3 regions of the Paenibacillus sp. FSL R5-0701 genome follow, and region 1 is predicted to be linked to each of the others. Evidence: riboswitches for the same ligand, from Rfam matches in the RefSeq annotation. Region 1 holds a riboswitch; each other region holds the start of a gene.
The links. Region 1 has a riboswitch for S-adenosylmethionine ahead of MKZ13_RS25405 (methionine ABC transporter ATP-binding protein). Riboswitches for the same ligand answer to the same signal wherever they lie in the genome.

Region 2: it holds a riboswitch for S-adenosylmethionine, as region 1 does, so the genes downstream of both, metA (homoserine O-succinyltransferase) here and MKZ13_RS25405 (methionine ABC transporter ATP-binding protein) in region 1, are expected to answer to the same signal.
Region 3: it holds a riboswitch for S-adenosylmethionine, as region 1 does, so the genes downstream of both, mmuP (S-methylmethionine permease) here and MKZ13_RS25405 (methionine ABC transporter ATP-binding protein) in region 1, are expected to answer to the same signal.

Annotation. Positions count from the first base shown of each region.
Region 1 covers NZ_CP150230.1:5,749,406-5,756,460, forward strand. Annotated here, with positions in the region: gene MKZ13_RS25385 (SDR family oxidoreductase) at 1-566, opposite strand, end outside; gene MKZ13_RS25390 (DUF2167 domain-containing protein) at 779-1,738, shown strand; gene MKZ13_RS25395 (MetQ/NlpA family ABC transporter substrate-binding protein) at 1,858-2,697, opposite strand; gene MKZ13_RS25400 (methionine ABC transporter permease) at 2,773-3,432, opposite strand; gene MKZ13_RS25405 (methionine ABC transporter ATP-binding protein) at 3,433-4,467, opposite strand; SAM riboswitch class I at 4,594-4,735, opposite strand; gene MKZ13_RS25410 (Cthe_2314 family HEPN domain-containing protein) at 4,872-5,588, opposite strand; gene MKZ13_RS25415 (heme A synthase) at 5,781-6,704, opposite strand.
Region 2 covers NZ_CP150230.1:1,955,786-1,962,840, reverse strand. Annotated here, with positions in the region: gene mqnC (cyclic dehypoxanthinyl futalosine synthase) at 217-1,353, opposite strand; gene MKZ13_RS09235 (aminotransferase class I/II-fold pyridoxal phosphate-dependent enzyme) at 1,595-2,767, opposite strand; gene MKZ13_RS09230 (PLP-dependent transferase) at 2,764-3,951, opposite strand; gene metA (homoserine O-succinyltransferase) at 3,976-4,893, opposite strand; SAM riboswitch class I at 5,129-5,252, opposite strand; gene corA (magnesium/cobalt transporter CorA) at 5,704-6,639, shown strand; gene MKZ13_RS09215 (HRDC domain-containing protein) at 6,710-7,055, opposite strand, start outside.
Region 3 covers NZ_CP150230.1:6,123,497-6,130,551, reverse strand. Annotated here, with positions in the region: gene MKZ13_RS27090 (spore germination protein) at 1-1,019, shown strand, start outside; gene MKZ13_RS27085 (GerAB/ArcD/ProY family transporter) at 1,054-2,154, shown strand; gene MKZ13_RS27080 (Ger(x)C family spore germination protein) at 2,151-3,359, shown strand; SAM riboswitch class I at 3,430-3,531, shown strand; gene mmuP (S-methylmethionine permease) at 3,624-5,036, shown strand; gene mmuM (homocysteine S-methyltransferase) at 5,014-6,081, shown strand; gene MKZ13_RS27065 (FtsX-like permease family protein) at 6,165-7,055, opposite strand, start outside.

The DNA.
Region 1 (7,055 bases):
TCACCTGGACATACCATGTTAACCGTAATTCCATACGGGGCTTCTTCAACCGCGAGTGTCTTTGTAAAAGATACCAGACCCACCTTGGCAGCCGCATATACGGCGCGATGAGGCCAAGATCTTGCTTCTCCAGCATGACTGAAGCCAAAATGGATAATGCGTCCCCATTGCTTGCGTCTCATCTCTGGCAATACACGCTGATCCAGTAACATCGGTCCCAACAGATTTCCCTGCACAAGCATCTGGACCTCAGCTTCAGAATAATCCGCAAATAATCGTCGTTCACGGACAAATGGACCCGCGTTATTCACCAAAATATCAATGCTGCCCAGGTTGCCTTCCACCTGCTCAACCAATGAAGAGATATCTTCCACCTTGGATATATCAGCCTGGATGGCAATGCACCGCACACCCTTGGCTATAATCTGAGCCTTTAAAGCCTCAGCTTCTGTTCTGCTGTGTACATAGTTAAGGGCAATATGACACCCTTGATCTGCCAGACTGAGGGCCGTCATTTTACCAAGACCTTTGGCACTTCCCGTTATGAGGGCAATCTTTCCCTTCACGTTCATCCCCCTCTTCAAAGAGCAGTCACTATCCAGTATAAAAGATTTATCGTCCTCCTACAACTCACTTATCCACAAGGGATTATCCACCTTTAATTCCAAATATATCTTGATTGAAAACAAACACCTATGGTACTGTCGAGGATATAACCCGAAAGGACCTCTACATGAATATGAAGAACAAAAGATGGATAGCATTTCTTACACTTTTAATGTTGAGTTTATTCACAGTCTTTAGTGCCTTACAGGTATCAGCCGCAAATGAGACTGAACAAGCACCTGATGAGTATGATTGGATTACTGGACCAGCATCTGTCTCTCTGGACGGTAAGGCCACCCTGGAAGTCCCTGAGAGCCATTCCTATCTGGATAAGGCCAATACCCAACGCTCGATACTTAACAGTGATAGGAAGCCTAACGGGAATGAAATCGGAAGCCTAACCAGCAATAGTGAATTCGGCTCGTGGTATGTTGTGTTTGAGTACGTGAAAACAGGTCATATCCATGATGACGATCAGAATTTGAGTGCCGAAGAACTATTAAGCAGTTATATCCGAGGCACAGAAGAAGATAACAGAGAACTTGATCCTGAATATAGAACGTACATAACGGGGTGGGAAATCGAACCGGCATATGACAGTACCAAACATCAGTTGGTTTACTCCCTTGGTTTCAAGAATGCTGATCAGCAAGCCATGGTCAATTACAATGTAAAACTCCTGACGCGTGAAGGGTACATTACAGCCATTCTGGTTACAGATACGGCCAACTTTCAACAGAGCCGCCAGGCATTCGAGGAAACTGTCCTTAATCAAATTAGTATCAATGCAGGATATACCTACGAGGAGTACAATGCTTCGACTGACAAAACATCCACCATAGGGCTCAACAGTCTTCTGATGGGCGGGATCGGGTACACGGCTTCCCAGAAATTCAGTGCTCTTCTTTTGCTCAAAAAAGGATGGGCTTTGATCCTGGTTGTCCTTCTTGGGCTAATCGGTTGGATCAGATACAAGATCAAAAGCTCACACGCAGAAGAAGAGAAACTCTCTCCCTCCGAGAGGACGTACCTGCAAGAAGCAGATGAGCAGCAGTATGCTGATCAGAATGAATTATCCTATTACCGCCAATCTGGACATCACTCTAGCGCTGATAAACCGGAAAAACTCTGACTTAAGTTGATCCCCACGTCAGCACCCACTTAGGAAACATAAAATAAGCCGTATATCTCTTCTGGAGAGATATACGGCTTATTGTTAATAGCTTCACATCATATCATACATATTGTGAATTATTCAGTTGCAGGTTCAACTGCACCTTTATAACGTTCTTTGATGAATGTTTTCACTTCTTCGGAGTGCAAAGCAGCAGCCAGTTTTTGGATTGCATCTGCATCCTTGTTGTCCTCACGGGAAACGAGGATGTTTGCGTATGGGTTACCTTGCAGATCTTCGATCAGCAAAGCATCATTCGCCGGATTCAGGTTCGCTTCAAGCGCATAGTTAGCGTTGATGAATACCAGATCCGCTTCATCCAATTGACGAGGCATCATGGCTGCATCCAGCTCAATGATATCCAGGTTCTTCGGATTGGCTGTGATATCTTGAATCGTAGATGAAATATTTGTGTTGTCTTTCAGCGTAATAATACCTTCCTTCGCGAGCAGCAACAGTGCACGTCCACCATTGGATGGGTCATTTGGAATTGCTACTTTTGCTCCGTCAGCCAATTCATCCAAAGACTTAATCTTTTTGGAGTATCCACCAAAAGGTTCAACATGAACAGGCGTTACAGAAACGAGGTTGAATCCACGTTCTTTATTCTCTGTGTCCAGGTAAGGCTGATGCTGGAAGAAGTTTGCATCCAATTTTTTGTCAGCAAGTTGCTGGTTAGGTTGTACATAGTCATTAAATGTAACGACTTGCAAACGAATACCTTGTGCTTCCAGTTCAGGCTTGATGCTTTCCAGAATCTCTGCATGTGGTGTAGGTGAAGCTCCAACTTTCAATTCAACCGTGCGTGGTGCACCTGCTGAATTGTCTGCGCCGCTATCCGAGTCCTTGTTGTTTCCGCAAGCTGCGAGAACCGCAATCAACATAAGACTAAGTAAAGCAAAAGACCATTTTTTCATGTGTAAAACCCCTTCTCTAGTCATTTTTGTCATGTGGCATCCGCATAAATGCATATCCATCATGTTATCTATGTGTTATTTCCTGGTGAAAAATGTAACCAAGCGATCTCCAGCCATCTGGAGAATTTGCACTAGAATGATCATCGACACTACGGATATAATCATGATTTCATTTTGATAACGGAAGTATCCATAGTTGATTGCCAGTGTTCCCAGTCCTCCACCGCCAACCATGCCCGCCATCGCCGTATAGGAGACGAGCGTAACAATGGTGATCGTTATACCAGCAAGCAGTCCAGGCAGTGCCTCAGGCAGTAACACCCGTCTTACAATCTGTCCGGTCGATGCACCCATCGACTGTGCCGCTTCAATGACACCCCGATCAACTTCTCGCAACGTTGTCTCCACCAATCGAGCAAAGTAAGGAGCTGCTGAAATAACTAAAGGTGGTATAACACCTAACACTCCTGTAGCTGTACCAACGAGTATACGAGTGAATGGAATAAGAGCAACAATCAATATGATAAATGGGACTGAGCGCAGAATATTAACAATAAGTGATAGTATAGTGTACACTGCCCGTGACTTGATCGAAGAAGATCTAGCCGTCATGAACAGCAGAACTCCGAGCGGCAAACCTAAGATAACGGTAAACAAGCCTGATACACCCAAAATTTGCAGTGTCTCTATGGAAGCTTTACCAACCTCTTCCCAGCGTACGGTTGAAAAATCCATCTAACGAAGCACCTCCACATCAAGTCCCTCAGCGGTTAATTCTGATATCGTCCGATCAATCGCATTTGAATCACCCTCGAACCGAACGGTCAGCTGTCCATAAGGAACCTGTTTAATCGTAGAGATTGTTCCTTGCAGGATGGCAAAATCAACACCCGTCTTACGTACCGTCCTGGACAGAATCGCTTCATACGTTTTGTTACCCAGAAAAGATATCTTCACAAGTTTGGAAGCAACACCTGCCTGCAATTCAACGCCTGCATTCGCCAGAGCGGTCTCTTCCAGAGCAAGTCCAGCTTCATGGTCACGCATCATGAAGTCCCGCGTAATCGCATGTTTCGGCTTCAGGAACACGTCTGTTACAGGTCCCTGTTCCACAATGCCACCTTGATGAATAACAGCTACCTTGTCACAGATGTTCTGAATGACATGCATCTCATGTGTAATCAGTACAATCGTGAGGTTGTACTTTTCATTAATGTCGAGTAATAACTTCAGGATTGAATTTGTCGTCTGCGGATCAAGTGCCGAAGTAGCCTCATCACAGAGAAGTACATTTGGATCACTTGCAAGTGCTCTTGCAATCCCTACACGTTGTTTCTGGCCACCCGATAATTGAGCCGGATATTTGCTGCTATGGTGTTCCAGACCAACCAGTGCCAGCATTTCCTTCACTTTGCGATCAATGGCTTCCTTGGGTGTATTCACAAGCTTTAGTGGAAAAGCTACATTGTCATATACCGTTGCCGAGGATAACAGATTAAAGTGTTGAAAAATCATCCCGATTTTGCGTCTCTGTTGCTGCAATTCGGTTTTGCTCAGTTCAGTCAGGTTGATTCCGTCAACCCATACTTCACCCTCCGTAGGCCGTTCCAGCAAATTAATACAGCGAATCAATGTGCTTTTGCCCGCTCCGGAATGACCAATCACTCCGTAGATTTCGCCCTTTTGGATGCTCAAATTCAGCTCGGACAACGCTGTTGTAGATTTTGCCCCTTTGCCGTACGTTTTCGTTAAACCTTTTAATTCAATCAATCGCACTTGCCCCTTTCCAACCACCTACATGTATCTTTACCCGATCTAAAGGAAAACTCCCCTTAAAGTACAAAAAAAGAGCCCTTTGCAGATACAAAGAGGGCTCTTTACGTGAAAGAATATACCTTCTCATCTGCCAAAATCGTGTCTTGCACCATTTTGTAGGAATTAGCACCTAACATCTATAACGAATGATACATGTATCATGTCGTTACAAATCGGTTGCCGGGCTTCATCGGGCCTGTCCCTCCGCCGCTCTCGATAAGAAATATGTTGTTGTAGGATTTTATAAGTTCATGTAGTTTATGCTTTATAATGTGAACGTAACTTTTGAAATATCAGTTCAATCTTTGTCACTGTAACATTCTAATTGAAACTCAGTATATTCCAAGTATTCCGATTTGTCAAAGGGAATTATTTCTTTTCCATATTTTGTTGATATAACTATAAGAGGCTGTTAACGTTTCACAGACCATATCCACGCCCTGACGCATTTCCTGCACATGCTGATTCAGATCCTCCAATTTCACTTTACCTTGCAGGGTCTGATGTAACTGCCACAGATCATCATGCATTTCAGAGTTCATGTAGTGAATTTCCATATTACGTCGTTTGCGCAGCTTGCTCATCGGTTCACGATAAGAGTCCTTGATCTGTATTAATTGCAACGCAAGATCATGATGCTCCCTCGCATAATCGAACTGCCTTAACACCGTAAAATAAGAAAAATGCGCTTTGGTATTGGAAGTATTCAGCTGGAATATTTCATTTAATACCGTGCCCACTTTATCCAGAATGGCAAAGCAGCGGATAAAGCCATCTTTGTAGAAATACACATATCGGGCATACTCGGCTTTTTCAGTCGGCGTCATATCGTTCGTTGAACCTGCAACGACCTTTTTGCGAAAATGAGCAGCAGCGAAACAGCTTTGCTCCAGTTCATCCAGTGAGGAGATGAGTCCCTGCGTCCACACATACAGCTTTCGATAGTCATGCGTGGGATCATGGTCTACATGCATTTGTCGCTGAAATAGCTCAAGCGTATGCGCCATTGCGTCCATCGCTGCCTTCAATTTACCTTCGTTTATACGTGGCTTTTCCCCCAACAACGTTCGTAGCATATCTAACCTCCTCTTTTCCAAATCAACAAGAATTCATCACCGTAAACGTAAAAACATCATCCATTCCGTGTAATTGCTGCATGCCATAGGTTGCCCTGATCCCACTGACATCAAACAAAGTCCACCTGTCCAATGATGTACATCACTGGATGGTGGACTTTCATGTTTAGCCCAAAAGAATGGAGCTATGTCTTAGAATCGATTAACCGGGCGATGCAGCTTGTACACCAGGAAACTCATATACGTTAAGATTCCGAACAATAGGGCAATATCCAGCATATGAGCAAGAGCTACGAACATGTATACTTCCGGACGGTTCATTGTCACCATCATGAAAATACCAATGACTACTTGCATCAGAATAAGAACAACGGATACCACACCAAGAGTACGCATTTCCTTGTTGTCCGGATGATTACGGTAAGCGAAGTGACCCAGGATTGCGATAACAATCACGAGCGACGCAGCTGCTGCACGGTGAGCAAAAGCAACCGCTACCCCACCTGAAAGCTCAGGAATAATCTGCCCGTTACAGAGCGGAAATCCGGAACATCCGCCGGCAGAATCCGTGTGGCTCACAAATGCACCCGTGTATACCACGAGATATGTGTAAATGGTGGAGAACCAGACCAGATTCCTGAATTTTTTAGTGACCCGAGGGTATTTATTCAGGCGCTCCAATCCACCATCTTTGGCCTCCTGCCTTATGCCCAGCGCCATCATTAGGGAACTGGCAAAAGCAATCAGTGCAAAGCCGAAATGCAGTGCCATGACTGCTGAAGATTGGGAGAAGACGACGGCAAAAGCCCCCATGATTCCCTGGACGATAACAAATACCAGAGTTAAGAAAGAAAACAATTGCAGGTCACGGCGTGACTTGCCGAATCGCAGAAAAGCCACAAACGAGGCAATGGACAACAGTCCAGCCAGTGCACTTACAGCGCGATGGGAATATTCAATGAGTGAAGCCACAGTATGTGCGGGAACGAGTTTTCCGTTACATAAAGGCCATTCCGTTCCGCAGCCAAGGCCCGATTCCGTTTTGGTTACAATGCCTCCACCAAAAGTGGCCAGAAACATGACAAGACAGGTTAATACGGTTAACCATTTAAACAAAGTTAAGTGTTTCAATTTTTTCTCACCCGCTGTTGGTTTAAGATGGCGAAGAATATTCTCCGCTTGTTTCGGTACTTTGACACTTATTTCACAACTAAATTCATTATACCGGATAAAATGTTCATTGACGTCGCGCTTTGTGACAAAATGTTAACGTCTGGTGAAATAATGACCCACAGGTCATTGGTGATATGTACAGAAACGTTTCTTATATAGAACAAGTCGAACACACAAACGCCATTTCCCTATTTCAAGAGAAATGGCGTTCTTTGTATTATACCCTTTTACAACATGAACCTCTCATACTTTTATATAAGTTCAATGAAACATTTACACAATAGCGGAGAGGAC
Region 2 (7,055 bases), 3.3 Mb from region 1:
AGCATGTCTGACTACACAAGTTCCCTTTCATTGTAACAGTTCAATTTCAATATAAAATATCGCCAATTGCCTAACATGTACTGTTTGATGACCTCGAACCGCAGAAGAAATCAAAAAAGCCCGCCGTCTCTCCAAACGGAGTAGTCAGCGGGCTTGGCTTCATAAATACTAATCTACCGATCAGCATTTATGGGAGTAGTATTCAAATAATCAGAATTAGTTCTGCATTACAAAATCTTCATGCACGGAATTCTCTTCATCGAACATGCGCACGATGTCGTAACGGGTGTTACGCTGAGCCGGAATATAACCTGACTCTCGAATCAAACGCAGAATGGATTCAATGTTAACTTTGTAAGTTGCACCAGCAGCAGATACAACGTTCTCTTCAATCATGGTGCTACCGAAGTCATTACAGCCAAATTCAAGGGACTTCTTACCGATCTCAGGACCCATCGTTACCCAAGAGGACTGAATGTTCTTGATATTATCCAGCACCAGTCGGCTGATGGCAACAGTCTTCAAGTACTCTTCTGGCGTCTGACGCTCCAGTTTGAGATTTGTATTATCCGGTTGGAACGTCCACGGAATGAACGCCAGGAAACCTTCGGAATCATACTTGTTCGCAATACATTCATCCTGTGCTTCACGTACACGGAGCAAGTGCAGTGCACGCTCTTCCATCGATTCACCAAGGCCGATAACCATCGTTGCGGTGGTGTTCATACCGATGCGGTGTGCAGTTTGCATAACGTCCATCCAATCCCGCCATGACCCTTTCAAGCGACTGATTTTCCGACGTGTGCGATCATCCAGAATTTCGGCACCGCCACCAGGCAAGGAATCCAGTCCAGCTTCGTGAATAGCACGAACAACCTCTTCCAATGTAAGGCCATCGGATACTTCAACCATTTTCATAATCTCCGCTGGGGAGAAAGAGTGCATCGTGATGTTTGGGAAACGCTCTTTGATGGCTTTCAACAGGTCTGTATAATAGCTGAAAGGCAAGTTTGGATTCGTTCCACCTTGCATCAAAATCTCGGTACCATTCACATCTTCCGTTTCCTGAATCTTCTGGAAAATAACTTCGTCCGGAAGTACATAACCTTCATCCGAGCCAGGTCTGCGGTAAAAAGCACAAAAACGGCAGTACACATCACACACGTTCGTGTAGTTGACGTTACGCCCGATTACAAATGTTCTGTATGGTTCAGGGTGCATGCGTTTCATAATGACATTAGCAGCAGCCCCGATTTTGTCCACTTCATTGGATTCAAATAGCTGAATCGTGTCTTCCAAGTCCAAACGTTCGCCCCGAAGGGCTTTATCTAAGATACGGTCTACCGTACTCATCGTAAAAAAGCCTCCCTCATGAAGAGAAATTATATAACGATCCGTCCCAACTTGTTCAAGAGAAGCAAGTTCTGGTGGCAACATCGTATTTCTGTACTCCACATATCGTAACACAGGTTACATGTGAAAAAAAGCACCTTATGTACAGGTGCTTTAAAAATAAGTAAAAATTTTTACATATGGAAAAGAATTATTTCGAACTTAAGTGATACGCATCGGCGTATTCGGTCATCCACTTTTGCTAGGATTCCTGAAGTGCTTGTTCCAAATCTACAATCAGATCTTCGATATCTTCCAGACCTACAGAGAAGCGCAGCAACCCATCTGTAATGCCACGGTCACGGCGAACCTCAGCCGGCATTGCAGCGTGAGACATCATCGCTGGGTAGGACAGAATACTCTCCACAGCTCCCAAGCTTACAGCAACAATGGGGAGCTTCACCCGGTTAAGAACTGCTTTTGCACGATCACCTGAACCGACGTCAAATGAAACGACAGCTCCATATCCTGTGGACTGCCGCTCATGTGCCTCACGGCCCGGATGATCCTCAAGTCCTGGATAAAAGACAGCGGTAATATCACTGCGCTCATTAAGCCATGCCGCCAGTTTAGCTGTGCTCCGTTCACTATGAGCCATGCGAGCCCCCAAGGTTTTCATCCCGCGCATCAGAAGCCAGGATTCTTGTGCCCCGAGTACAGTTCCAAGTCCATTTTGCAACTGTTTCAGTTGTACGCCAAGTGATTCCGTGCGAGCAACGGCTAACCCTGCCAGTACATCACTGTGACCTCCGAGAAACTTCGTAGCACTATGTACGACGATGTCCACACCAAGCTCGATTGGACGCTGATAATACGGTGTCATAAAGGTGTTATCCAGAATCGTGATCAGGTCATGTTCCTTCGACCAGTCAGTTACAGCAGCGATATCCGTAATCCGCAGTGTAGGATTGGACGGTGTTTCCATATAAACTGCCTTGGTGTTTGGCTTGAGTGCCGCTTTTACTTCATCTATATTGGTCATGTCTACAAAGGTTGTCTCAATCTGCATACGGCTTAATATGGAAGTAAGCAAACGATACGTACCTCCATATACGTCTTCCGTCACAATCATGTGATCCCCTGCGGAGAACATCATGAACACGCTTGAGATCGCAGCCATCCCCGAAGAATAGGCAAAGCCTCGTGCGCCGCCCTCCAGCAATGTGATGTAATCTTCCAGAGCCTGACGTGTCGGATTACCCGAACGACTGTAGTCATGCTGAGGCGGATTGAAGATATCAAAATGGTGGAAGGTTGATGCTTGATAGATCGGTACACTGGAGGCTCCAGTCGTTTTGTCAATTTCATCTCCAAAATGCAGCAATTTGGTATCAAATTTCAACTCGGAATTGGGCTTGTTGTTGGAATCACTCATGAGTGCACGCCTCCTTCCACTTCCTGTTGTGCAGCTGTCAGAGCATTGCCGAGATCTGCAATCAGATCATCCGCATGTTCAATGCCTACGGAGAACCGGAGCAGACGATCATCCACACCTACGGCTTCACGAATTTCAAGCGGAATATCCGCATGAGTCTGTACTGCCGGATAAGTCATGAGTGATTCAACTCCGCCGAGACTTTCGGCAAAAGCAATGAGTTGGATATGACGCAGCAACGGTTCAACATAACGTGCATCCTTCACTTTGAAAGAGAAGATACCTGTGTTACCCGTGGATTGTTTGTTCTGTATCTCATACCCCGGATGATCGGATAGGCCTGGATGATACACTTCAACCACCGCTGGGTGCTCAAGCAAGTATTTAGCAATCGTAAGTGCATTGTGCTCATGACGCTCCATGCGAAGAGCCAGCGTTTTCATACCTTTCATCAACTGGTAGGAGTCACTTGGAGATAATACCGCTCCAATGGAATTATGCAGGAACGCCATCTCTGCAGATAACGCCTCACCTTTGGTAATAATTAGTCCGGCGAGCACATCATTGTGTCCGCCCAGATATTTGGTAGCGCTATGAATGATGATATCGGCACCCAGTTCAATCGGACGTTGGAAAAATGGAGTCAACAACGTGTTGTCAACAATGGTCAACAGGTTGTAACCTTTCGCCCAGGAAGCAACGGCTTCCACATCGGTGATCATCATCAGTGGATTGGTTGGTGTCTCAATAAATACAGCTTTGGTATTCGGCTGACGAACCTTCTCCAGTGCTGCAAGGTCATTCGTATCCACATAACTAGCAGTTACGCCGAAACGGGACAGAATACGTTCCAGCAGACGATAGGTTCCACCATACAGATCCAGCGATACAATCAGATGATCCCCTTGACCAAACATGGCAAAGATCGTTTGCAGCGCGGCCATTCCCGAGCTACAGGCAAACCCTGCATCACCGGACTCCAGCGCTGCGGCGGCTTCTTCCAATACTTTACGGGTTGGATTAGTCGTACGAATATAATCAAATCCCGTGCTTTGTCCAAGCTTCGGGTGGCGAAACGCAGTGGATTGATAGATCGGAAAGTTAATGGCGCCTGTTACCGGTTCATTGATGGACCCAATTTGTGCTAAGCGGCTTTCGATTTTCAACTTGTTGTTGTCTTCCATTGCTGCATCCTCCTGTAATCTCGATTAGATTTGCGGGCCAATATCGTAAGGTGTTTCTTGATACACATAGTAATTGAGCCAGTTAGAGAATAATAAGTTGGCATGAGCGCGCCAAGTAGCCGGTGGCACACGGGAAGGGTCGTCATTCGGATAATAATGTCTAGGCAATGCGATATCCAACCCTTTGGCTGCATCCCGGTCATACTCCCATTTTAATGAGAACGGGTCATACTCGGCATGTCCTGTGGCAAAAATCTGTTTGCCGTCTTTGGTAGCAACCAGGAAAATCCCCGCTTCCTCGGATTCAGCCAAAATCTCTAAATTCGTATTCTTTTCAATATCTTCGCGTCTCACTTCCGTATGACGGGAATGTGGAACGTTGAATACTTCATCGAACCCACGCAACAACGGAACATGTGGTTTATTGATGGTATGTGGGAAAACCCCAAAACACTTCTCATCAAGTGCAACCTTGGGTACGTCAAAATGATGGTATAAACCCGCCTGGGAAGCCCAGCATATGTGGAGGGTTGAAGTCACATTGGTTTTGGTCCATTCGAAGATTTCCTGGATTTCATTCCAATAGTTCACGTCTTCGAAATCCATCTGTTCCACCGGTGCACCCGTAATGATCATTCCATCGAAACGGCGGTGCTCAATCTCATCAAAGGTTTTATAGAACAGATCCAAATACTCCTGAGACGTATTCTTCGACGTATGGGATTTGGGATGTACGAGAACGACATCCACCTGAATAGGCGTGTTTCCCACCAGACGAAGCAATTGTGTTTCGGTCGTTTCCTTTGTGGGCATCAGGTTTAATATAGCGATACGGAGTGGACGAATATCCTGCTGATATGCAGAAGTTTCATCCATGACGAAGATATTCTCTCCTTCAAGTACTTCTTTTGCTGGTAGAGTATCGGGTATTTTGATTGGCATATAAATCTAACTCCTCCTTGTGCATAGATAGATGCAGCCACCCCTGGCTTGATGTCTTCACATCAATACAGTTATAGACTGCCTTGAGCTTGTAAAAACATTGAATTGCTCTTTCATCCAACGTTACAAACAACCTCAAGTTCCTTAGCGAAAATCACTGCTGAGAAGTCGGGGCATATAACAAAGACCTTCCTCGGATTTCGAGAAAGGTCATATGTAAAAAAGATATGCGCCTCTCTCATCTCTCAGTTACAACAGTGCCACTTGACACTTAGTCGCTGCAAGAATTAGCACCGTGCGGTATACCGCCGGTTGCCGGGTTTCATCGGGCCAGTCCCTCCACCTACTCTTGATAAGATTTCGCTGTATTAGATTGTAATTAAATATGGTTCACCGTCTACTTTATTACATTAATGCCCTCACGTCAAGATGCAGTTCGATGTCTGCTTCCCAGATCGGAACCGTTCATCATCCATTGTCATACACTGCCTCAGGGCGCGAAATAGACACATTTTTGCGCTTGAAAGCACCTTGTACCAGCGGTATACTAAACAAGGTGTTATAAACCCTTATGTGAGAGGTGACATATTAAATGGATGGCGACCCGAGGCCTGACTGGCAGCCGAATTCCGACAAACTGCATAGAGAATTGACATCAGCATGCCGGCAGCGGGACGTGACTTCCGTTTGATTATATAGTGAACGCAGCCCTGATCTCCAGGCTCCGCTGCCGACCGGCTGATTTGTTCTTTTTGCGCCCATAATGATAATATCCGCCAAGTTGGCGGGTGCAGAAGGAGTAGATTAACGATGAAAATCCGGTTGGTAAACAACGGTGTATTTATTCCGGTGGACGACATTCAGCAGGCGCTGACTCCACCAGCGGAAGGATTTTACTGGATTGATGCAGACGTAGACGATTTGGCGGTACTTCAGCCGCTGTTCTTAATGCATGATCTGGCTGTGGAAGACTGTCTTAGTGACGAAGAACAACGTCCGAAGATTGAAATTTATGAGAACCATTATTTTATTGTGATTAATAGCATCCGTTTCGATGATGAAGAGATATTTCTACGTGCGGTCAACCTGTTTCTCGGCAGACATTTCATTATTAGTGTTACCAAGCAAAAGGTCAGCGAATTGCGCACACTGAAACCAATCCTGTGGGAACAGGAAATCAGTACACCGGATCGTCTGCTGTATTTGCTGGTTGACTTGATTGTTGATAATTATTTCACCGTAGGTGACCGAATCGAAGCACGGATCGAGAAGCTTGAGGAAGACATTCTGATGCACACCAAAAAGTCACATCTAAATGAGATTATCGGGCTGCGCAGTGAGATTCTGTGGCTGAAAAAAGTGCTTGGACCTCAGAAAGAGGTCATTAACACCCTGAACAAAAAAGATCTGCGTCTCATCGATGATCAACTGCAAAAATATTTCAGTGACATCTATGAGAATGCTGTAAAAATATCTGAAACCTTTGAGACTTATCGCGACCTGATGGGCAACTTGCGAGAAGCCTACCAATCCAGTATTGCGAACCGGGCGAATGAGATCATGCGTGTATTTACCGCTATTACCACGGTCTTCATGCCGCTGACGGTCATTACGGGTATATACGGCATGAACTTTACGAATATGCCAGAGCTTAACTGGAAATACAGCTATTTTGTTGTGATTGGCCTGATGGTTACCCTGGGCCTGAGCATGTTCTTCATTTTCCGCAAGAAAGACTGGGTATGAACTCATATGAAATAACAAAGACGAAGCGCTCCTCCGGGAGAAACGCCTCGTCTTTTTTCATTTCTGATCATTAACCAGCATTCTTCTCTGTCTCTGCGTGCCGACGAAAGCGGATTCGAATCATGCGCAGTCTTTCATAGACCTGCTCCAGACTTCCTCCATCGGGTTTCTCTCCTCCATACACCTTATGTAATACTGGCTTCAGGAACGTATCTCCCAGCTCCTCATACGCACTCCATACGGCCTCTTGTTCGTTCTCTGGCATCACTGCCAGCTCCACATCAAGAAGACAATCGGTGTCATAACCTTCGAGATCCAGTGTCTCCAACAGCTCAATCAATTCGCGTCGGGATAATCCGGATCGATTAACAATCTCTTCTAACGTATATCCTTCCTTCATGCCTTCAAGCACCTGC
Region 3 (7,055 bases), 370 kb from region 1:
TAAGTGATAACACAGGTATTTTACGTCGGTATGGTAGTGATCAGAGCCTCTTTATTCAGAAGTATGAAGTAGGTTCACGGATCAAGAAAGATTTGGCTGTTGCCTATATTCAGGATATTGCTGATCCTAATCTCGTGGCGGAAGTCCAAAAGCGAATTGAAGAGATGGATATGGATTCCATGTTGGAATCTGGGTATGTTGAACAGCTCATCGAAGACAATACGCTCAGTCCGTTTCAACAAGTGTTGAATACAGAAAGACCAGACCGGGTGATGGGTGCTTTACTGGAAGGGCGAGTGGCTATTTTATTGGATGGGACGCCATTTGTCTTAATTGTGCCAGTGTCGTTTAGCATGTTGCTCCAATCTCCCGAGGATTATTATGAACGATGGATTCCTGGAACATTCCTGCGAATGCTGCGCTTTATGTCCGCCATGCTGGCCTTGCTCGCTCCTGCGCTCTATATCTCTTTTATCTCGTTCCATCCGGGACTTATCCCAACCAAGCTGGTATTGACGATCATTGAAACGCGGACGGGAGTGCCGTTTCCTTCAATCATCGAAGTACTGATCATGGAACTTTCGATCGAGATATTGAGGGAGGCTGGCATTCGTTTACCTAAGCCGATTGCACCCTCGCTAGGTATCGTTGGAGGTCTGATTATCGGCCAGGCAGCCGTACAGGCAGGAATTATAAGCCAATTCCTGGTCATCGTTGTTGCGGTTACCGCCATATCCTCCTTTACGATCCCTGTCTATAGTGCCGGCATCACACTGCGAATTCTGCGATTTGCTGCCATGTTTAGCGCAGCTGTACTCGGATTGTTTGGCGTGGTTATGTTCTTTCTCCTTATATGTACCCATCTTGCGAGACTCTCGAGCTTTGGCCTACCTTATGTTGCACCGGCCGTTCCTTATCACTTTGGGGAATGGAAGGATTTCTTTATCCGTGCTCCGCTAAATATGATGAGGAAGCGTCCCGAGATGTCTAATCCAATAGATAAAGACCGCAAAAAATAAATCAAGCAAATCACGAGGTATGAGGTGGGATGAAGTGAACGGTTCTGAAGGAAATATTAGCACAAGGCAGGCCGTCGTAGTTATTGTTAATTACATGCTTGGCGCTGGGATCCTGACCCTCCCCCGAACGACGAGTAAAGCTGTCGGAACACCGGATGTCTGGATCTCCATCATTCTGTCGGGACTGATTATCACGGGTGTCGGAATTATTCTGGTTACCCTGTGTCGCAGATTTCCGGAGAAAACAGTGTTCCAGTTCACCCGTGAGATTACGGGGAGCTGGATTGCTTACATATTGGGATTCGCCATGATTATGTACTTTATGGTGATTGCCGCATTCGAAATCAGGGTCATGGCTGAAGTGACAGGCATGTATTTGCTAGAGCGTACTCCGACATGGGCCATTGTGATGGTGTTTATGTGGATTGGCATATATTTGATCTCCGGCGGACTTGCTGTTATTGTGCGTGTATTTGAGATTATTTTGCCGATTACACTGATTATATTTGTGATTGAAATTTTGCTTAGTAATCAGTTATTTGAGATCGGCAATCTGAGACCCGTACTCGGAGAGGGTATCATGCCAGTCCTCAAAGGTTTGAAACCTTCGTTGCTGGCTTACACGGGGTACGAAGTCATGTTTGTCATGACTGCTTATATGAAAAATCCCAAAAAGAGCAATGTAGCCATGAGCTGGGGCATCATCATATCGACTATGATTTATCTGATTACTGTTGTGATGGTTGTAGGCAGTCTGTCACTCGACGGCATCAAAACACGTACTTGGCCCACGCTCGATCTGGTTAGAAGCTTCGAGATTCAAGGTTTGATCTTTGAACGGTTCGAATCCCTGCTACTGGTCATCTGGATTATGCAGATCTTCTCGAGTTTCACGATCACACACTATTGCGCTTCGGTGGGCATTCGGGATTTATTTCGTACGAAGAAGATCAAGGTCATTATGTACGCCTTTCTGCCAGTAATATATCTAACAGCATTAATGCCGAAAACCGTGGATGAAACTTTTGCACTGGGTGATATGTTGGGCAATCTATCCGTGCTTCTTTTTGCCATTTTACCTCTGTTGCTGCTGTTAATAAGTCTGATTCGCAAAAAGGGAGGCAAGCAAGCATGATTCGTATTTTTATGCTTTTACGTGTAGCCTTTGCTTTGTCCGTTCTTCTGGTAATATCCGGATGCTGGAGCAGTAGGGAGATCGAGGAACTAAGTGTCTATGTTGGTCTCGGGATCGATATCGCGAAAGAAACAGAATTTGAGAAGGACATCGCTGCCCAGGGAGGAAAGTATCCAAAGAATAATTATATAACGGCTACCGTGCAGATTGCTCCCGGGACGGGCGGTTCGAACAGTAAACAGGGCGGACAATCCGGTTCACCTGCTTCGGGAAAGACTTCCTATTCCAATGAACAGCTTACTGGAGATTCGTTGCTGCAAATCTTTCGTCAGTTTGCACTAAGGCGAGACCGTCCACTTATCGGACATCATCTAAAGGTCATCGTTGTCTCCAAGGATATTGCCAAAAAGTATGGTCTGGACCAGCTGCTGGATTTTGTACTTCGGGATAACGATATTCGTCCAAATTGTCTGGTGCTGATAAGTCATCATCGCGCCGTGGATGTCCTGACTTCGGATGATCCCTCTCGGATTCCAGCATTTTATCTAACAGGAATTACCGGTAATTCATACTTGTCCAACAAAATCCTTGACCCTGTTTTGCTCTCCAAATTAGATGCCCAAATGCAATCTGGTTCCAGTTTCTTGCTCCAGAATGTACTGTACTCCAATGGAGAGGGCAAGTTCTCAGGTGGCAGCATATTCGATGGGAAAACAACCAAGTTTATTGGAGAACTAAGTCAAACGGATCTGGAAGGTTTATCGTGGCTCAGGCCTAAGGAAAGAGGAGGCGTCTTGAAGACTTACAACAAAGAGGGATTCACTGTTGTATATGAAATGAAAAAGAAGAAAACAAAAGTAATTCCCAAGGTTGTTGGCAATGATATTTCATTCCATGTAAAGACCGAATCCGAAGGCTGGTTAATGGAGGATTGGCGTGCTCCCGAAAGAGAGGAAAAAGGGGCTTATCGCGGGGAACTGGAAAAAGAATTTGCTGAACTGGCGGAACAACAGATTCGTCAGGTGTTATACAAGCTGCAGCATACCTACAAAGTGGATGTTGCGGATTTTCGGGATAGCTTACGTATTAAAGAGCCCAAAACATGGAAGAAAGTCAAAGATGATTGGGATAACATTTTTAGTACCGTGCCAATTACGTACGATGTGAAGATTAGCATTACCAATCCGGGATCATCCACCGAATAGCGATGTGTTTCATTTATGATTTAAATGTTGACACATTCATGATAGATCGCTATATTTATAAAAAATCATTTTCTTATCCAGAGAGGTGGAGGGACTGGCCCTTAGAAACCTCAGCAACAGATCTGAAGGATACTGTGCTAATTCCAGCGGGTGAAAGCCTGATAGATAGGAGCGTTTGTTTTTATTTGTCAGTAACGGCGCACTCTTTAGGCAGAGTGGGTCTTTTTTGTTTTTTCTGGATGAAGAAGTAGGGGAGCAGCAGGTATGGAGAACAACAACGACAAAGGGCATTTTCAGCGGAAAATGCAGGCACGGCATGTGGTCATGCTCTCTCTCGGAGGAGTTATTGGAACGGGATTATTCCTCAGCTCAGGTTACACCATTCAGCAAGCGGGACCACTGGGTACCATTCTGTCCTATCTGATCGGAGCCATCGTTGTATATCTGGTGATGCTCTGTCTTGGTGAACTGTCTGTTCATATGCCAGAGACGGGAGCATTTCATAGTTATGCAGCCAAATATATCGGACCAGCAACAGGCTACACGGTGGCTTGGTTATACTGGTTAACCTGGACTGTTGCGCTTGGCTCCGAATTCACAGCCGCCGGATTGCTGATGCAGCGCTGGTTCCCATCGGTGAACGTATGGATATGGAGCGCGCTCTTTGCCCTGATGATCTTTCTGTTTAACGCTTTAACGGTGAAATTATTTGCGGAATCCGAGTTCTGGTTCTCATCTGTAAAAGTAGTGACTATCGTAATCTTCATTATTATCGGTGGCGCAGCCATGTTTGGGTTCATTCCGATGGCGGATGCTGAACCAGCGCCGTTTCTATCGAACATTACCGCATCCGGGTGGTTCCCTCATGGGGCTACAGCGATATTGATGACCATGCTTGCTGTAAACTTTGCCTTCTCAGGCACCGAATTAATCGGCATTGCTGCCGGTGAGACGGAGAACCCGGAAAAGACGATACCGAAGGCTATTCATACAACGCTGTGGCGTTTAGTTATTTTCTTCATCGGAACGATCATTATCTTGTCGGCCTTACTGCCCATGTCGGATGCCAGTGTACTGGAAAGTCCGTTTGTAGCGGTAATGGAACGGGTGGGTGTACCCTATGCAGCAGACATTATGAACTTTGTTATTCTGACGGCGATTCTCTCTGCTGCCAATTCGGGCTTGTATGCATCTTCACGGATGCTCTGGTCTTTGGCTGACAAAAGAACGATCTCTCCGTGGTTTGCCAAATTGACCAAAAGTGGGGTACCACTGAATGCACTTCTGATCAGCATGGTAGGTGGTGCGCTGGCCTTGCTGTCCAGCATCATTGCGCCAGGTACCGTATATATAACACTGGTTTCCATTTCAGGTCTGGCTGTTGTTGCAGTATGGATGAGCATCAGTGCCTCCCAATACATGTTCCGCAGACAATATATCCGTGAAGGCCATGCGGTCAAAGATCTGGTGTACCGCACACCACTCTATCCGGTGGTACCGATTGTTTCATTTATATTATGCCTGGCTTCATGCATAGGTATTGCCTTTGACCCGACACAGCGAATTGCGCTGTATTGTGGGGTTCCGTTTATCGCATTATGTTACGCTGCTTATTATCTGACAGAACGTGTGAATAAGAAAAGAGGACAAGTACATGACGCAAGCACAACAGACTAACCCGATAGAACAGATCCTGCGTGAACATCCAGTCATGATTCTGGATGGAGCGTTGGCAACGGAACTTGAACAGCATGGATGTAATCTGGATGATCCGCTCTGGTCGGCTCGTGTGTTGCTTGAGAATCCGGATGTTATCGTTCAGGTCCATGCGGATTATTTCCGCGCAGGAGCCGACTGTGCAATTACATCCAGTTATCAGGCGACGGTGGATGGCTTCAGCAAGAGAGGAATCGATGAACAGGCAGCACTGGAGCTGATCCGCAAGACGGTGGAGTTGGCTGCAAAAGCGAGAGATGCCGTATGGGTGGAAGTGCAGAGTGATTTAGTAGGGAGAGAAAGCTCAACAGGTCAGCTTGTAGAAGCTCCTCCGGTACGTGCCGAGACGGTGGAGAATGAGGAGCAAATAACAGATCGTACAGTAGATCATGAAGGAGATTGTGCTCGTCCACGTCCAATTATTGCCGGGTCCGTTGGGCCGTACGGCGCCTATCTGGCGGATGGTTCAGAGTATGTGGGACATTACGGCGTGTCGGATGTGACGTTGGCTGCTTTCCATCGACCACGTATGGCAGCGTTGCTTGAAGCAGGTGCAGATATTCTGGCTTTTGAGACGATTCCTTCCTTGCAGGAAGCACAGGTGCTGGTTGATGTACTGAAGGAGTTTCCTCATGCGTATGCCTGGTTATCTTTTTCTTTAAAAGACGGGACAAGCATCAGCGAGGGCACACCGCTTGAGGTATGTGCACAGAAGTTTGGCTCTGAGCCGCAGATTGCGGCGATTGGCCTGAACTGTGCTCCGATGGAAGTGGTGAGGGAAGCAGTGGGTATTTTGAGCCGTACCAGCGATAAACCTGTTATTGTGTATCCGAACTCAGGAGAAGTATACGATGCGGCAACGAAGACGTGGAGCGGACAGGGTACATGTGGCAGTATGAGTGATGCTTCTGAGCAGTGGGTTGCGGCGGGCGCGCAAATTATTGGTGGTTGTTGCCGCACTACCCCACATCAGATTGGTGAACTTGCGAAGAAGTGGCGGAAATAGTTCTTATCATAATAACAAGCCCTTCCACATCCTATAGAGGTATGGAAGGGCTTGTTTTATTGTGTTAAGGCATCCTTATTACATTATTCGATAACCAGCATACGTGGCGATGCTTCCCGAATGATTCTTGAAGAGAACCATGAGCCAAGACTGGCTGCAATGATGGTTAGACAGGTGAACAGTACCATGCCACCCCAATGCAGGATCAGTGGAAGTTGTACGATACCATAACCGGAAAGGACCATTTCGAGTAGAAGAGGTAGCAGATATACGCCGACGAAAATACCCAGTATGGCTCCCACGGAGGACAGTATGAACATTCCCATGGTGAGCGATAACCTGATTTGGCGGGATGTCATTCCCAGCGATTTGTATATCCCGTACGTTCTGCTTTCTTTACGAATATTGATTCTACAGGTACTGAAAATAATGATGAACGTCACAGTAATAAACAACAATCCAATGAGGCTCATCGGATAGATCAGGATGTTAGCAGCTTCCACGTAAACGGAATCAAGCAATGTCTTCTGAGTAACTACCGAAGCGAAATCTTTAAATTGCTCATTTAATTCCGAGGCAACCTTATCCGCTTGTGCCATATCGTTCACATTGATGAAGATAACATCAAATTCACTATAACTGGGGTTCACACTTCTCATAGCATCAATGGTGATTCTGCCTGAAACAGACATGTTGGCGATTGCCTGATAGATTCCTGTAATGAGGAATGTACGCTTTTCTCCTTCAATATAGATATCGATAAGATCACCGAGATCTTTATTTGATGTGTTGGCTACACTTACACCAAGGGCAATTTCATTCGCATGTTGTGGGTTAACCCCTTTTAACGTTTCGAATCCAAGTTCTTGATAACTCCCGTCCAGTACATTCAAGTTGATGCTGATGGATTGGCCCTTGACTGTTGCCGAAGACTCCGGGCTAATTACACCCGTTGTGTTCCCTTGCCAGCCTGC